3 regions of the Cytobacillus sp. FSL H8-0458 genome follow, and region 1 is predicted to be linked to each of the others. Evidence: predicted binding sites of a transcription regulator. Region 1 holds the regulator's gene; each other region holds the start of a gene.
What was found. The regulator CtsR, encoded in region 1, represses protease genes until heat stress. The targets are predictions, from matches to a motif close to ATGGTCAATAAAGGTCAAACA.

Region 1 (6,142 bases):
CCTATTAATGTATGAAGCTCGTCAATGAATAAGATGATGTTTCCTGCCTGCCTGATTTCATCCATTACCTTCTTCAGGCGGTCTTCAAATTCACCGCGATACTTCGTTCCGGCAACTACTGTACCCATATCAAGCGTCATAACCCTTTTATCGCGAAGAGTCTCTGGCACTTCATTGTTAATAATCTGCTGCGCAAGGCCCTCAGCAATGGCAGTTTTACCTACACCAGGCTCACCAATGAGAACCGGGTTATTTTTCGTTCTGCGGCTTAATACTTCGATTACACGCTGAATTTCTTTGCTTCGTCCTATAACAGGATCGAGGCTTCCTTCTCTGGCAATAGCAGTCAGGTCACGTGCTAATCCATCCAAGGTCGGTGTGTTCGCATTGGCTGCAGAGCCTCCCTGATGGCTGCCGGACTCATTGCTGCCTAACAGCTGAAGCACCTGCTGGCGCGCTTTATTGAGACTGACTCCAAGGTTATTCAATACCCTCGCAGCAACGCCTTCGCCTTCACGGATCAGGCCAAGCAGGATATGCTCTGTTCCTACATAGGAATGGCCAAGCTTTCTTGCTTCGTCCATGGAAAGTTCAATCACTTTCTTGGCACGCGGTGTATAGTGAATCGTCTGGGAAGCATCCTGCCCCCTGCCGATTAAATTCTCAACCTCTTTTTGGATCTTATCAGAGCCGAGGCCTAAAGCATACAGAGCTTTAGCTGCAATTCCTTCACCTTCGCGTACAAGCCCAAGCAGAATATGCTCTGTTCCGATGTTATTATGTCCTAAACGGATTGCTTCCTCCTGTGCTAAAGCCAATACCTTTTGAGCTCTTTCCGTAAATCGTCCGAACATCATATTTTCATCCTCCCAACTCTTGATCTTCCATTTTTAATCTTTCCCTAATTAGTGAAGCCCTGCGGATATCGCGTTCATGCGGTCTGAGCGGCCCGCCTGCATACTGCTGCAGGAAGCCGGGCTGTGTCAGGATCATCAGCTCATTCAATATATTCTTTGATATGTTTTTGATGTACTTCATATCAATCCCCAGGCGAACATCAGACAAGCATTGTGCTGCTTCCTTTGATTCAATGATCCGGCTGTTAGATAAAATGCCATAAGAGCGGAAGACTCTATCTTCTAATTGTATGTTAGAAGTCTTTGCTAATGCTTCCCTTGCCGATCTTTCCTGAGAAATCAGCTGACTGACAACGCTTTTCAGATCCTCGGCGATATCCTCTTCTGATTTTCCGAGAGTGATCTGATTTGAAACTTGAAAGATGTTACCTAAAGCTTCGCTGCCTTCCCCGTAAATTCCTCTAACAACTAAACCTAACTGGTTAATTGCCGGGATAATCCGGTTCATTTGATGTGTGAGAACGAGGCCCGGCAAATGCATCATAACCGATGCCCTAAGCCCTGTTCCTACATTTGTGGGGCAGCTTGTTAAAAAGCCAATATCTTCATCAAATGCATAATCGGCTTCTTCCTCCAGCCAATCATCAATTTCATTCGCCATATTTAAGGCTTCAGAAAGCTGAAACCCCGGAAACAGGCATTGAATCCTTATATGGTCTTCTTCATTAATCATGATGCTGACTTCTTCATTTTCAGAAAGAAGGCAGGCACCATGAGTTGAATTCTCAGCAAGATGGGGACTGATCAAATGCTTTTCCATCAGCACTCTTTTTTGAAGAGGCTGAAGGTTATCCATTAATAAAAGCTCCATTTCCCCAAGTTTTGAAAAAGAAGAATGCTCCACCCTTGCCTTTATTTTTTCAATGATTGCTTCTGCTTCTTCATTTGAAAATAAAGTAGGGAATTTATATTGCTTTATATTGCGGGCGAGCCTGATTCGTGAACTTAATACAATATCGGAATCAGGTCCTTCCGCACTCATCCAGGAGCTGATAGCTTGATTTATGAAACGTTCCAGCGACAAGCTTACTCCCCTCCCTTTTGACCAGCATTGAGCTGCTTTTCCATATTCCTTATTTCGTCTCTCAATTCTGCAGCTCTCTCAAACTCTTCTTTGGCAATCATTTCTTTTAAATGATTTTTTAAATCATCAATATTCCTGCGTAAGTGAATGGTTCCCCCAATTCTGGCAGGGATTTTTCCGCTGTGTGAGGAATTCCCGCTGTGCAGCCTTCTAAGAATCGGGTTTAATTGGTCTTTAAAAGTCTCATAGCAGCTGGCGCATCCAAAACGGCCAACTTTAATAAACTGCTGAAAGGTCAGGGAGCATTGCTCACACTGCAGAACCTTCTCCTGCTGAAAAGGATCCTGGCCCGACCCCTGAAAGGCAGGCTGAATATTCAAAAGGCCAGCAAGCAAGTTATTTATTGAAAAACCGGACCCGCTGCCCAGCATAAACATTTCACCTTTTTCCTGTGCGCATTTCTCGCAAAGATGAAACTCTGCTTTCTCGCCATTTACAACCTTTGTAAAGTGCAGCGTGGCCGGCCTTTGATTACATTCCTGACAAATCATGACTTCACCTCTCCAGCTCACTACTATTTATATTTCAAAGTGGTCAACATTGCCTTAAGCATTCTTGCTCTCAGCTCATCCCTGAATGGAAGATCAATATACAGGACAGAACGGTCTATAACACTAAGCATTATTTTAGCTTCCCTGTGTGTTATAATCTCTTCTTCTACCAGACGGTAGATGAGATTCTCCGCACTGCTCTGGGCAATCCTGCTCTGCACCAAAGATATTAACTGGTCAATTAAATCAGCATGGTCATAGGACTGGACTTTCATAATCCTGATGAAGCCCCCGCCGCCCCGCTTACTTTCTACTGCATAACCTTTTTCAATCGTGAAACGGGTGTTGATCACATAATTGATCTGGGAAGGAACACATTGGAATTTGTCAGCAATTTCGCTTCTCTTAATTTCCACGATTTCCCTTTCGCTCTTCTCTAAAACCTGTTTGAGATAATTTTCAATTATGTCGGATATATTTCTCACCAGGCCTCCCCCTATCTGACTTTGACTATATTTGACATTAATTATACATGATTTATGTAATTTCTTGCAATTGGCGGGTATTAATAATTTTCCCCCATTTTTTGACTTCCCAAACCTGATAATGGAAGTTAATGTCGATAACAATATATTTTTGGATGGGCGGGTTTGTGCTTGGTTGGGGGAAGTTTTTTTGGATGATAGTTGATGTGTATGGATTGATTGTTCTTTGGATCGAGGATGTCAAAGCTGGATGGAGCTGCTGGGATGTATGCTGTTCTTAGATTCTTTGAAGATGGGGTGGTGCGACTTATCTCGCATGTTTGGAGATTTATTTCGCATGATTGAAGATTTATCTAGCATGTTTTGGAGTTTATCTCACATGGCACATTTTTTCTTTGCAATTAAAAGAAGAGTCCAATTGATTCAGATACCTATCATTCCACACAAAAAAGAGCACCCATCAGGTGCTCTTTCATTTGCCCGGCAGCGTCCTACTCTCACAGGGGGACAGCCCCCAACTACCATCGGCGCTGAGAAGCTTAACTTCCGTGTTCGGTATGGGAACGGGTGTGACCTTCTCGCTATCGCCACCGGACTATTTGGTTGAAGAAACTTCGTTCCCTCAAAACTAGATAATGTATGAAGAAGCATTTGCCGAGTAATTACCAATATGACTTGGTTAAGTCCTCGATCGATTAGTATCAGTCAGCTCCACATGTCGCCACGCTTCCACCTCTGACCTATCAACCTGATCATCTTTCAGGGATCTTACTAGCTTGACGCTATGGGAAATCTCATCTCGAGGGGGGCTTCATGCTTAGATGCTTTCAGCACTTATCCCTTCCGCACATAGCTACCCAGCGATGCCTTTGGCAAGACAACTGGTACACCAGCGGTGCGTCCATCCCGGTCCTCTCGTACTAAGGACAGCTCCTCTCAAATTTCCTGCGCCCACGACGGATAGGGACCGAACTGTCTCACGACGTTCTGAACCCAGCTCGCGTACCGCTTTAATGGGCGAACAGCCCAACCCTTGGGACCGACTACAGCCCCAGGATGCGATGAGCCGACATCGAGGTGCCAAACCTCCCCGTCGATGTGGACTCTTGGGGGAGATAAGCCTGTTATCCCCGGGGTAGCTTTTATCCGTTGAGCGATGGCCCTTCCATGCGGAACCACCGGATCACTAAGCCCGACTTTCGTCCCTGCTCGACTTGTAGGTCTCGCAGTCAAGCTCCCTTGTGCCTTTACACTCTGCGAATGATTTCCAACCATTCTGAGGGAACCTTTGGGCGCCTCCGTTACTTTTTAGGAGGCGACCGCCCCAGTCAAACTGCCCACCTGACACTGTCTCCCGCCCCGATCAGGGGCGCGGGTTAGAATTTCAATACAGCCAGGGTAGTATCCCACCGACGCCTCCACCGAAGCTGGCGCTCCGGCTTCTCAGGCTCCTACCTATCCTGTACAAGCTGTACCAAAATTCAATATCAGGCTACAGTAAAGCTCCACGGGGTCTTTCCGTCCTGTCGCGGGTAACCTGCATCTTCACAGGTACTATAATTTCACCGAGTCTCTCGTTGAGACAGTGCCCAGATCGTTACGCCTTTCGTGCGGGTCGGAACTTACCCGACAAGGAATTTCGCTACCTTAGGACCGTTATAGTTACGGCCGCCGTTTACTGGGGCTTCGATTCAAAGCTTCGCTTGCGCTAACCTCTCCTCTTAACCTTCCAGCACCGGGCAGGCGTCAGCCCCTATACTTCGCCTTGCGGCTTCGCAGAGACCTGTGTTTTTGCTAAACAGTCGCCTGGGCCTATTCACTGCGGCTCATCAGGGCTATTCACCCTAATGAGCACCCCTTCTCCCGAAGTTACGGGGTCATTTTGCCGAGTTCCTTAACGAGAGTTCTCTCGCTCACCTTAGGATTCTCTCCTCGCCTACCTGTGTCGGTTTGCGGTACGGGCACCTTTTCCCTCGCTAGAGGCTTTTCTTGGCAGTGTGGAATCAGGAACTTCGGTACTAAATTTCCCTCGCCGTCACAGCTCAGCCTGTGTGGTAACGGGATTTGCCTCGTTACCGGCCTAACTGCTTGGACGCGCTAATCCAGCAGCGCGCTTACCCTATCCTCCTGCGTCCCCCCATTGCTCAAACGGTAAAGAGGTGGTACAGGAATATCAACCTGTTGTCCATCGCCTACGCTTTTCAGCCTCGGCTTAGGTCCCGACTAACCCTGAGCGGACGAGCCTTCCTCAGGAAACCTTAGGCATTCGGTGGATGGGATTCTCACCCATCTTTCGCTACTCATACCGGCATTCTCACTTCTAAGCGCTCCACCAGTCCTTGCGGTCTGGCTTCAACGCCCTTAGAACGCTCTCCTACCACTGACATCGAAAGATGTCAATCCACAGCTTCGGTGATACGTTTAGCCCCGGTACATTTTCGGCGCGGAGTCACTCGACCAGTGAGCTATTACGCACTCTTTAAATGGTGGCTGCTTCTAAGCCAACATCCTGGTTGTCTAAGCAACTCCACATCCTTTTCCACTTAACGTATACTTTGGGACCTTAGCTGGTGGTCTGGGCTGTTTCCCTCTTGACTACGGATCTTATCACTCGCAGTCTGACTCCCATGGATAAGTCTTTGGCATTCGGAGTTTGTCTGAATTCGGTAACCCGATGGGGGCCCCTAGTCCAAACAGTGCTCTACCTCCAAGACTCTTACTACATGAGGCTAGCCCTAAAGCTATTTCGGAGAGAACCAGCTATCTCCAGGTTCGATTGGAATTTCTCCGCTACCCACACCTCATCCCCGCACTTTTCAACGTGCGTGGGTTCGGGCCTCCATCCAGTGTTACCTGGACTTCACCCTGGACATGGGTAGATCACCTGGTTTCGGGTCTACGACCACATACTCATTCGCCCTATTCAGACTCGCTTTCGCTGCGGCTCCGTCTTATCAACTTAACCTCGCATGTAATCGTAACTCGCCGGTTCATTCTACAAAAGGCACGCTATCACCCATTAACGGGCTCTAACTACTTGTAGGCACACGGTTTCAGGATCTCTTTCACTCCCCTTCCGGGGTGCTTTTCACCTTTCCCTCACGGTACTGGTTCACTATCGGTCACTAGGGAGTATTTAGCCTTGGGAGATGGTCCTCCCTGCTT
Region 2 (6,142 bases), on a different contig from region 1:
AGCTTCAAGATGTTTCGCAGCGTCAGCACGCTTTGTGAAACGTCCAGTAGATTCTACTACTACTTCTACGCCAAGATCTCCCCATCCTAATTGAGCAGGATCGCGCTCAGCAATAACTTTTACTTTATGGCCGCCAACAACAAGGTAGTCGCCGTCAACAGTTACTTCTTCATTTAGAGTTCCGTGTACGGAATCATATTTTAAAAGGTGTGCAAGCATGTTTGCATCTGTAAGGTCATTTACTGCTACAACCTCTACGTTAGGGTTTTTAAGAGCTGCACGGAAAACAACGCGCCCGATTCTTCCAAATCCGTTAATACCAACTTTAACTGCCATGAATATTTCCTCCTTGAAAAGGTAGATTTTATATTTGAAAAGGGATTACCCTTTTATCAACTGTTTTGCTGCACCTTCGTCTGTCACTAGTATGGTAGAGGATGGTGCCCGTTTCATATATGCAGCGATGGCCTTAGCCTTTGTGGAGCCGCCTGCCACTGCAATAACATGTTCAATTTGTGATAGGTCATCCAGCTGAAGGCCGATGGTCTGAACCTTATGTACAACCTCTCCGCCTTCGTTGAAGTAATAGCCAAATGATTCACCGACTGCTTTGGCTTGCTTGATTTTAACTAAATCTTTTTCACTGGTTTTGCGGCGTTCCGCCATTGTTATAGCGTCCCCAATCCCGTGCAAAACCATGCTTGCCGATTTGATCTGGGTGATTACTTCTTTAATATTGGGTTCTTTAATAATGCTTTCATACATCTCCCTGCTTACCTGGTCCGGCACATACAGGACACGGTGCCTGGAATCAGTATGATCAGCCATTTTCGCACATATGGTGTTAGCCTGGTTTTTAACATCTTCTCCTATACCGCCACGTGCCGGCACAAACAGCCAATCGCGGTCAGCAAGATCAGGAGTAAGCATCTCCGCTACGGCTGCCATTGTGGATCCGCCGGTAACTGCGATGATATTTTTTCCTTTGAGCCTTGATTTCATACACATTGCTGTGGCTCTGCCAAGCTCCTGCTTCACCCATGGAGATTCATCGCTGTTTCCGGAAACAATGATCGCCTGGCGAATGCCAAGCTTTCGGGATAATTGCTGCTCCATTACGGCTATACCCGAAATATCCCTCATTATGCCTTCAAGAGCTTCGAGTAATTCTTTGCCATCGGAAGAAAGACTCATGCCTGTACTAGAAATACGGATCAGGTTCTGGTCTTTTAAGAATTCAACCTCACTTCTCAGCACTCTTTCCGTCAAGCCCAAACTAACTGCAAGGCTTCTTCTTCCAACCGGCTCCATCAGCCCTATGTAATGAAGAATCCCATAGCGCTTCTGCATAACCGCAAGCATATCAGGCAATAATCTTTTTTGAATATCTATTAGTGAGTACATCCGGAAAGCTCCTTCATCATATGTGGTCATTTTTTGTCCCGCATAGACATATTATGTCCCACTTACCGTAAAAAAAATCACCCTTGCTTCTCCTCAATAATAGCAAGAGTGAGTATTGAAATCAACAGATAAAACTCAGTTTTTTTCTGTAAGCGCTTCACCTACTGTAATGGGGTCAATATGCCCGAACTGCACTTCATGCCCATCAATTTCAACAACCGGAATCATGAGTCCGTACCTCTCAGTCAGTTCATCGCTCTCATCAATATCTTTTTCAATTAAATTAAATTCATATTCTTTCTTTAATTCCACTAACACACTTTTAGCTTTATCACACAGCGGGCATCTGCTGCGTGTATAAAACACTAGCTCTGGCTGTTTCAATCAGCAAATCTCCTTTGTCAGTCATACCTTTTCCGTTTGGATGATGACGGGATGCCAAGCTGATCCCGATATTTTGCAATCGTCCTTCTGCTGACAACCATCCCCTCATTTTCCTTAAGCAGCTTCACAAGCTCCTGATCGGATAAAGGCTTTTGTTTATTTTCTTTTTCTATCATTTTACTAATAATCGTCTTAACCTGCTGTGATGACGTATTCTCTTCAGAAGTCGTTTTGATCGTGCTGGAGAAGAACGATCTCAGTTCATACGTGCCAAATGGTGTTTGCGCATATTTTTCCCGGACAGCCCTGCTCACTGTTGATTCATGAATGTCGAGTTCATCTGATATTTCCTTCATCGTCATCGGCTTCAGATGTGCAGGCCCTTTTATGAAAAAGTCCTGCTGCTTTTCAACGATTTTAAGAGTCACATTTGCTAGAGTCTCTTTCCTTTGCTCGATGCTTCTTATAATCCATTGATAATCCTGCTGCTTTTCCTGCAGGAAGCGGCTGACATTTCGATCACCACTAGCCGAGAACTTTTTATAATAAGGTTCATTAAAACTGATTTTTGGAAGCACTTCATCAAACACACTTACGGAAAAAGAGCTGCCATCCCACTGAATAATCACGTCCGGTGTTATATAAGCGGATTTTTCATTCTGGAAAGATGAAGCCGGCCTTGGATTCAAGGTCTGCACAAGGTCGAATACTGCCTGTATGTCCTTGAGCTCCACACCGAGATTTTTTGCGATTTCTTTCCATTTCTTCTCAGCAAAAAGGGTAAAGTATTCATCTATAATGATTTCAGCCAGTTCATTTTCTTCCGGCAATCTCTTAATCTGCAGGGAAAGGCACTCCTGAAGATTCCTTGCGCCAACGCCTGCAGGCTCGAGATCCTGCAGCTCTTCAAGCATCTGCTCGGCTTTCTCAAGGGGCATCTTAAGAGCATCGGCTGACGCCTTTAGATCCGCGCGGAAGTAACCGTTTTCATCAAGACTGTCAATAAGATGCTCAATCACTTTTTGTTCATCCCTGTTTAATTTCAAATGAAGCTGCGATTTCAAGTATTCACCAAGCAGCATTGTTTTTCCGCAGCCAATCTGCTCGATCCAATTTATTTTATCTTTTTCGGCTTTTATCCTTGTCGGTTTGACACGGTCATAACGGGGATCCATCGTCTGGACATGACCGGACTCTACTTTTAAAAGGGGATTTTCAAGCGCCTTGCTTTCCAGGAAAGCAGAAAGCTCCTGTGTGCTGTATTGCAGAAGGGCAATCGCCTGCGTCAGCTCCTGTGTCATTGTTAATTTCATTGTCTGCTGCTGCCATAACCCAGCTTTCAAATTCATCGTACATTCCCCCTGTCCCCATTTTACAATATTCACGGCAAATGTTGTATGGAAATATCCTGGCAATCGCCAATCGCACCGGCATTCTTTCTGAATACTTCACAATATGCATGGCAGAGGGAAGAATATTCATTTTTCATGGTGAAACCTGCGGATTTACTAGGATTTTTTTAACTTCAGGCTTAAATTTAGGAAGTTTTTCAGATTTTATTTGCGAACAGAGGAATTTTATTTGCGGATAAGGCCCATTTACTTTCGGATAAATTTTTTTATGTACGTATAGGCTGGATTTATTTGCGGATAGCATAAAAAGTAAAAACTCCCTGTCCATATCAGACAAGGAGTTTTGGCAGCGCCCTCGGCAGGAATCGAACCCACATCTTAAGAACCGGAATCTCACGTGCTATCCGTTGCACCACGAGGGCATAGATCAAATTAATTAGCTGACCAAGCGCTCAGCCGCTACGATAACTAATTATATGCTATGTTTATTCACTTTGCAAGCCTCCTTTTAGTTTTAAAAATCGAAACAATGGGTATCATGGAATGAGATAGCTCAGCATAGAAAAAAGTGTCGAACGAATCAGGGGCTATTTCCATGCGATTCGTTTGACCTTAATTGACCATCAGTGTATCATGATAATACATAGGAGTTAAAAAATTTTCTTTACTTGGAAGAACATGCTTGTTCATCATGTATGTTGACCTTATCTTGAAGGAGGAATTGGAAAATGAACTTAATCCCTACAGTTATTGAACAAACAAATCGCGGGGAGCGCGCTTATGATATTTATTCCCGCCTTTTAAAAGACCGCATCATTATGCTCGGAAGCGCAATTGATGATAATGTGGCAAACTCCATTGTTGCCCAGCTGTTATTCCTTGAAGCAGAAAACCCTGAAAAGGACATTTCCATTTACATTAATAGCCCGGGCGGAAGCATTACAGCTGGTATGGCTATTTATGATACGATGCAATTCATCAAGCCAAAGGTGCAAACCATTTGTATCGGTATGGCTGCATCCATGGGTGCATTCCTTCTTGCAGCAGGTGAAAAAGGAAAGCGTTTTGCTCTTCCAAACGCTGAGGTTATGATTCACCAGCCACTTGGCGGTGCACAGGGACAGGCGACTGAAATTGAAATCGCTGCAAAGCGCATTCTTTTCCTACGCGAAAAATTAAACACGATCCTTTCAGAGCGTACTGGACAGCCGCTTGAAGTGATTGCAAAAGACACAGACCGCGATAACTTTATGACAGCTGAACGAGCTCTTGAATACGGTTTGGTTGACCAAATTATTTCCAGAAACTCTCTAGATGAGAAGAAGGATAATTAAAAGACATAAAAAACAACTCGCATCTTCCCGATGCGAGTTGTTTTAGTTTTCCTTCTGAATATAATTTGCCAGCGCTTCGAGAGCTTCGTTTTCGTCGTTCCCCTCAGCCTTCAGGGTAATGACTGATCCTGAGCTTACGGCCAGGCTCATTAGCCCCATAATGCTTTTCGCATTTACCTTCTTTCCATCCTTCTCCAGGAAAATATCCGATGAGAACCGATTGGCCTCTTGTACAAACAATGCTGCCGGACGGGCCTGCAATCCTGTCTTCAGCTTAACTTCTACCTGTTTTTCTGCCATTGTATATCTCCTCCCTGCTGATGCCTCTGTCAGCGAGCATCTATGGTGCTCCTGCTCTGAGTTTCTCAGCGATTTCATCTATTTTTCTTAATCGGTGATTAATGCCTGATTTGCTGATATTTCCGCCTGAGACCATTTCCCCAAGCTCCTTTAAGGTGACATCCTGGTATGCTACACGCAATTCAGCTATTTCCCTCAGTTTGTCAGGCAGAACCTGAAGCCCGACAGTCTGGTCAATAAACCGGATATTCTCCACTTGACGCAAGGCCGCCCCGATTGTTTTGTTTAAGTTCGCTGTTTCACAATTCACGAGTCTATTGACCGAGTTTCTCATATCACGAACAATCCGGATGTCTTCAAATCGGAGCAGGGATGCATGTGCCCCGATAATATTCAGGAACTCCGTTATTTTTTCGGCTTCCTTTAAGTACGTGATATAGCCTTTTTTCCGTTCAAGCGTTTTGCTGTTCAGCCCGAACGTATTCATCAGTTCACAAAGGGAGTCGTTATGCTCCTTGTAAAGTGAAGCGATCTCGAGATGATAGGAAGAGGTTTCCGGATTATTAACCGATCCCCCGGCAAGGAATGCACCGCGCAGATAAGAACGCTTACAGCATTTCTTTTTTATGAGCTCTTTGGAGATATCGTGTGTAAATACGAATCCCTCACTTAAAATTTTCAGGTCATCAAGAATCATGCTGGCCTGTTCCGACAGCCTGACAATATATACATTGTTCTTCTTCAGCCGCATTTTTTTCCGGACCAGCAGCTCGACCTGAACGCTGTAATTCCTTTTAATCAGTGTGTAAATCCTTCTTGCAATGGCTGCATTCTCCGTCTGAATATCTACGATCAATTTCCGGCTGGAAAAAGAAAGTGAACCATTCATCCGGATCAAGGCGGACAATTCCGCTTTGCCGCAGCAGTCTTTTAATTCCAGGTTCGTCAATTCTTTTTTCGTTTCCGAAGCGAAAGACATCCCTTCACCCCCTATCCGTAAAAGTGCTAAGCCAGAGACATATAAAAAGATATTCTTCGCTGAGCAAACGTATGCACAGTTTATTTTTTTACTGTCAAAAGCCCTTTTACATCTTTATATTACGCGTTAAAACGCCTATTGGTTTCATGTAAAATTAAATTATAAAGCATTTGGGCAACTTCTTTTGTATCATGGCGAATGATCCCGCCTTCGTGGCTGACAATTTCACCGTGCATAATATCAAGGCCCAATTCCGCAAGAGCACCTGTATCATACACAACAGGCCTTGCCATTTCCTCGCTGTACCGCTCCTGAATATGGGCAGGGATTTCTTCATTATTTACCAGGATGGTATTGATAAAAGCACAGCTCATATGATCATACAGTGC
Region 3 (6,142 bases), 1.2 Mb from region 1:
GCAATTAAAGGAAGCTCATCTGCAGGGGGCAGAAACATCTATCCTAAAAGGGAAAATTCTTGGCATGATTTTTGAAAAGTCATCTACGCGAACAAGGGTTTCCTTTGAAGCAGGGATGCTTCAGCTTGGGGGCCATGCCTTATATCTAAACAGCCAGGATCTGCAGCTCGGAAGAGGAGAAAGCATTGCGGATACAGCTAAAGTGCTTTCTCAGTATGTTGATGCGATTATGATCCGCACGTTCTCACATGAGAAGATCCAGGAACTTGCTTATCATGCGGACATCCCGGTTATTAACGGCCTGACAGATCTTTATCATCCATGCCAGGCTCTTGCAGATCTTCTAACAATTGAAGAGAAAAATGGGGAGTTAAAAGGCCAAAACCTGGCATATATAGGCGATGGCAATAATGTGGCCCATTCTTTAATGATTGCTTCTGCCAAGATGGGGATAAATTTCACGATTGCCTGTCCTGAAGGGTATGAACCAAATCAATCTGTTCTGCAGCAATCACTGGAGTTTGCCGAAATAAGCGGTTCAAAGGTAATCGTTACATCCAATCCTGAAGAAGCTGCTGCTAATGCCGACGCCATCTATACAGATGTCTGGACGAGCATGGGCCAGGAAGCAGAGAATGACAAGAGGCTTAAGGACTTTGCTGATTATCAGGTTAATCAATATCTTGTCCAAAAAGCCAAAAAAGATTACGTCTTTTTGCATTGCCTGCCTGCCCATCGCGGTGAGGAAGTTACAGCAGAGGTCATTGATGGAAACAATTCCGCTGTCTTTCAGCAGGCTGGGAACAGGCTCCATGTTCAAAAAGCCATTCTTGCAGAGATATTATAATGGAAAAGCCTTCTCAGCGCTGAGAAGGCTTTTTCATTAAGATAAGAAATAAACAAGCGGCCCAACAATAAAACAATAAATCGCAAAATACTTCAGGTTCCCATTAGCCATAATATTCATAAACCATTTCAGGGAAAAGTAAGATGCAATCAGTGAGGCAAAAAAGGCTATAGCATAGGGCAAAGCCAATTCAGATAAATTGGGATCTGTTAAAATGTCATTGAAACCCAATATCATTCCGCCGGCACTTACGGGGATATATAAAAGGAAAGAAAACCTTAATGCTGTTTCCTGTTTCATCCCAAGTCCCATAGCGGCTACAATGGTAGCACCGGAACGGCTGATTCCCGGTATCAGGGCAGCTGCCTGGGCAAGACCTACAATGATTGCATCCTTATAAGATAATTCAGCATCATTTTTCCTTCCGCGTAAATTCCGGATCAGCCACAGGGCAAGTCCAGTTACGATAAGAGTAATCCCTACTGTCTTAATATTGGCAAGATGATCATCAATAAAATCCTCAAACAAAATGCCAATAACACCGGCAGGGATGGTACCGATAATCAAGTAAATGATAAACCGGAAATCTGATTCCGCCTGTTTATCTTTGGTTGTAACGTATGCAATGCCATTTCGAATCAGCCTTATAATATCCTCTCTGTATATAAGCAGAACTGCTAATAAAGATGCTGTATTTACAAGAAGGGCAAAGCTAAGACCTTTAATGTCCAGATTGAAAAAGTGCTGGGCAATTTCCAGGTGCCCGCTCGATGAAATGGGAATAGGCTCTGTAAATCCCTGAAACAAACCTAAAAACAAGTATTTAAGCAATGTCAGAAAATCAGTCACAATTAAATCCTCCATATTGAAATCTCACACCTCCCCATTTAACAATAAAAAGGATGGCAGAGTAAAGTAATATCCTGTTCATTGCTTTTTTGGAATGCCAATAGTTTCCCTTATGAGAGATGCAGGAGTGGAAATAATAATAAGTGATTTACGATTAAAGGAGGTATTTTGATGGGGCAAAACAGACAATTTAAGCCTGGCCAGAAAGCGCCTAATAATGGGATTTATATAGAAGTTGGCGAAACAGGGAGCAACGTCAATAATCCGCAAATGCTTAAAATGAGAGCTGGAGACCAATTTCCGGAAACATCCAACCATAACCGGATTTGGACATATAAAAGAAAGCCCTGATTAATTAAATGGAAATTGGGGAAATAGGAAATAGAGCCATCCCAAGACCGGATGGCTTTTTAGATATGGAAAAAGCTGAAAACTTTACATATGAAAAGATTGAATTATAATAAAAACAAAAGGTCAAAAAAGGTCAAATGGGAGGTTGCATAATGGACGTAAATCGGATGACAGAGCGGCTTCAGGAAGGGTTATTGAATGCACAGACCATAGCTATTCGCGGGCAGCATCAGGAGGTGGATGAAGCTCATTTATTCCTCGCTTTAGTGGAACAGGAAAACAGCCTGATTTCATTAATACTGTCAAAAATGCAGATTCAGGCTGAGTCCTTTATTAATAAAATGCAGGAAGCACTGAAGAAAAAACCACAAGTATCCGGTTCAGGAGCGGAACATGGAAAATTGTATATAACAGGTAAACTGCAGCGGCTGCTGGCAGAAGCAGAAAATTATATGAAGATCTATCAGGATGATTTCATGTCAGTTGAGCATGTTTTCATGGCTGCTGCAGCAGCGGAAACCGAAACTGCAGCAGTTTTAAAGTCATACGGAATCAATAAAGAACTAGTAGAGCAGGCGATTAAGGAGATTAGGGGGAATCAAAGGGTGACATCGCAAAATCCGGAATCAACATATGAAGCTTTAAAAAAGTATGGAAGAGATCTTGTTGCAGAGGTGAAACAAGGGAAAGTGGATCCTGTAATTGGCCGGGATAGTGAAATCAGGCATGTTATTCGCATCCTTTCAAGAAAAACCAAAAATAATCCAGTTTTAATAGGCGAACCTGGGGTAGGAAAGACTGCTATTGTCGAAGGATTGGCACAGAGAATTGTTCGTAAAGATGTGCCTGAGGGCCTTAAGGATAAAACCATTTTTGCCCTTGATATGAGCGCTTTAATTGCCGGGGCCAAATTCCGGGGTGAATTCGAGGAAAGACTGAAAGCTGTATTAAATGAGATTAAGAAAAGCGAGGGCAGAATTCTTCTTTTTATTGACGAACTGCACACCATTGTTGGTGCGGGCAAAACAGAAGGAGCCATGGATGCAGGGAATATGCTGAAGCCCATGCTTGCAAGGGGGGAATTGCACTGTATAGGAGCTACCACACTTGAGGAGCACCGCAAATATATTGAAAAAGATCCTGCCCTGGAACGGCGTTTTCAGCAGGTACTGGTGCAGGAGCCGGATGCAGAGGATACGATCTCCATTCTCAGAGGGCTGAAGGAGCGCTTTGAAATTCATCATGGAGTCAACATCCACGATCGTGCTTTAGTGGCTGCCGCAACCTTATCAGACAGGTATATTACAGACCGATTCCTCCCTGATAAAGCAATTGACCTGGTTGACGAGGCCTGTGCCATGATCAGGACGGAAATTGATTCGATGCCATCAGAGCTGGATGAAGTTACAAGAAGGGTCATGCAGCTGGAAATAGAAGAAGCTGCGCTAAGAAAAGAAAGTGATGAAGCAAGCAAACAGAGACTCGGTGACCTCCAAAAAGAACTGGCTGAACTAAAGGATCAGGCAAATAGCATGAAAGCAAAATGGCAGCTTGAAAAAGAAGGAATCCAAAAAGTCCAGGAAAAGCGTGAGCAGCTTGAGATAATGCGCCGTGAACTGGAGGAGGCCGAAAATAATTATGACTTGAATAAAGCAGCAGAACTTCGCCATGGAAGAATCCCTGCTTTGGAAAAGGAATTGAAAGAGCTTGAAAATGCAGTTAATGAGAATCAAGGGGACCGGCTGCTGAGAGAGGAAGTCACAGAAGAAGAGATTGCTGGCATTGTGGCAAGATGGACAGGTATTCCCGTGGTTAAACTTGTTGAAGGAGAACGTGAAAAGCTTCTTCGCCTTGAAAATATCCTTCACGAAAGAGTAATTGGACAGGATGAAGCGGTTCAGCTTGTGTCAGATGCTGTCCTCAGAGCAAGGGCAGGCATTAAAGATCCGAACCGCCCCATTGGCTCTTTCATCTTCCTGGGTCCAACCGGAGTGGGGAAAACAGAATTGGCTAAGGCACTTGCACAGTCACTGTTTGATAGTGAGGAACAAATAATCAGAATTGATATGTCCGAATATATGGAAAAACATGCTGTATCAAGATTGATTGGTGCTCCTCCGGGGTATGTAGGTTATGAGGAAGGCGGTCAGCTGACAGAAGCTGTCAGAAGAAAGCCATATTCAGTAATCCTGCTTGATGAAATTGAGAAGGCTCATCCAGAAGTATTCAATATCCTCCTGCAGATGCTTGATGATGGAAGGATCACTGACTCACAGGGGCGCACGGTTGATTTTAAAAATACGGTTATCATTATGACTTCCAATATTGGCTCCCACTTTCTTCTGGAACGCTCTGCCAATGAGGAAGACATAACTGAAGAGACCAGAGACAATGTACTTGGACAGCTGAGAAGCCATTTCCGTCCGGAGTTTTTAAACAGAGTGGACGAAATTATCTTGTTTAAGCCTTTAGCTCTCAATGAAATAAAGGGTATTGTATTAAAATTAATTACTCAGCTTCAAGCTAGATTATCAGATCAGCATATTAAGTTAAGTATAAATGATGATGCGAGAGAATATATTGCAGAAAACGGTTTCGATCCTGTCTACGGTGCCAGGCCGCTCAAACGTTTTATTCAAAGGAACGTTGAAACTGCACTCGCCCGAAAAATAATCGCAGGAGAAATTAAAGATCAAAGTGAAGTTATCATATCAGCAGAAAACGGCAAAATTGAACTGCTGGTAAAATAAGGATAAAATGAAAAGAATCATCCTGAATTAACAGGATGACTCTTTTCATTTCCTGCAGAAGCTGCAAATTAATGAATGCCTTCTTTCTCAACAGGACCTTCAGGAATGATGGAAGCGACAACAAAAATTAAAACAGTTGTTCCAACCGCCAGAATAGTGCCGGTTACAAAATTGTAAGGCGCTCCAAGCATTGAAGAAACTACGTACGTTAACATTTGAACAAGAAGGAAAGTCCAGAAGAATGTCCAAAAGAATCTCATCTATTTCACCTCTAATATAATTAATCCCTTTTCATATTAGCATAAGCCATTAAAGAAATACATTTATTTTTTCTCTTTTCAGCCCATTGATGAACCTGTCTAAAACTAGGCAAACCTCCCTTTCATTTTAAGTTTACCTACATACATTATATTATGAACAAACTTGCAAAGGAGTTTTACTATGGAAAGCCGGAACTTCCAGCTGGATACAGAATGGTGCATGATTCATTACCCAGATAAACCAAGTGGTTTCGGTATTCTTATTATTGGGGATGATCGGCACTTTGTTGACGGAAACTGCAGTTTTTGGACTCAAAATGAAGGGAAATATTCATTAATTAAGAAACTCAGGCAAGATGGCTATACGATTTTTTATTCAAATTTATACGGAAGGCACTGGGGAAGCGACCGGGCTGTTGAGAAAGCTAAGTATTTGTATGAACATATCCTGCGTACAGAAATAATAAACGAAAAGATCCATATTATTGCTGAGGGCATGGGAGCATTGGTTGCCCTTAGATTGTTGCATGAAATGAGCGATTTAATCCGTTCTGCTGTATTAATAAATCCTATTCTTTCACTAAAGCACCATCTCGACCAGGAAAAAGAGCATAAGTTCTTTTATAAAAAACTATTAAAAGAACTGGCAGCTTCATATGAAATAGAAACGGATAACATAGCAGATCTTCTCAGCAAACATGAAAAAAACCTCACATCCGGCCTTAAAGTCCCCGTCAGAATCATTCAGGTTCTGGCCGGCGGAAGAGCTTACAAGCAATCGGATTATTTAAAGAAACGATCCATACAATGGGAAAATGAAAATAGCCCTATCTCAGTGTTTTATATCCTCCCGGATAAAAAACAGCGAATATCTTCTCAAATGACAAGCTTCTTTAGAAAATATGAAAAAGTTCTGTAAATCTGCTGTAATTCCGCTAAGAAATAAAGACAATCCTTTGAGCATAGGATACATTAATATGCTTCCAAGGAGGGGTGAAGATGGACAGGGCAGTCATATTAGGGACATTTGAATTTATAGGATTCAGTCTGTGCAAGCATCTTCTGGAACAGGGCTGCGAGATAGA

Region 2: the regulator CtsR is predicted to act here: its motif matches at 3,744-3,764, upstream of clpP (ATP-dependent Clp endopeptidase proteolytic subunit ClpP).
Region 3: the regulator CtsR is predicted to act here: its motif matches at 2,167-2,187, upstream of clpB (ATP-dependent chaperone ClpB).

The regions. Positions count from the first base shown of each region.
Region 1 covers NZ_JBBOBR010000001.1:4,090,707-4,096,848, forward strand. The annotation lists gene clpC (ATP-dependent protease ATP-binding subunit ClpC) at 1-857, opposite strand, end outside; gene NYE23_RS20625 (protein arginine kinase) at 862-1,941, opposite strand; gene NYE23_RS20630 (UvrB/UvrC motif-containing protein) at 1,944-2,492, opposite strand; gene NYE23_RS20635 (CtsR family transcriptional regulator) at 2,516-2,977, opposite strand; rRNA gene rrf (5S ribosomal RNA) at 3,456-3,572, opposite strand; rRNA gene NYE23_RS20645 (23S ribosomal RNA) at 3,653-6,142, opposite strand, start outside.
Region 2 covers NZ_JBBOBR010000002.1:190,423-196,564, forward strand. The annotation lists gene gap (type I glyceraldehyde-3-phosphate dehydrogenase) at 1-336, opposite strand, end outside; gene NYE23_RS22310 (sugar-binding transcriptional regulator) at 382-1,404, opposite strand; gene NYE23_RS22315 (glutaredoxin family protein) at 1,540-1,788, opposite strand; gene rpoN (RNA polymerase factor sigma-54) at 1,806-3,137, opposite strand; tRNA gene NYE23_RS22325 (tRNA-Arg) at 3,491-3,562, opposite strand; gene clpP (ATP-dependent Clp endopeptidase proteolytic subunit ClpP) at 3,869-4,474, shown strand; gene NYE23_RS22335 (HPr family phosphocarrier protein) at 4,517-4,774, opposite strand; gene whiA (DNA-binding protein WhiA) at 4,815-5,753, opposite strand; gene NYE23_RS22345 (gluconeogenesis factor YvcK family protein) at 5,873-6,142, opposite strand, start outside.
Region 3 covers NZ_JBBOBR010000001.1:2,845,097-2,851,238, reverse strand. The annotation lists gene argF (ornithine carbamoyltransferase) at 1-847, shown strand, start outside; gene NYE23_RS13890 (undecaprenyl-diphosphate phosphatase) at 884-1,696, opposite strand; gene NYE23_RS13885 (YjzC family protein) at 1,868-2,047, shown strand; gene clpB (ATP-dependent chaperone ClpB) at 2,200-4,797, shown strand; gene NYE23_RS13875 (DUF2929 family protein) at 4,866-5,057, opposite strand; gene NYE23_RS13870 (serine aminopeptidase domain-containing protein) at 5,239-5,976, shown strand; gene NYE23_RS13865 (hypothetical protein) at 6,057-6,142, shown strand, end outside.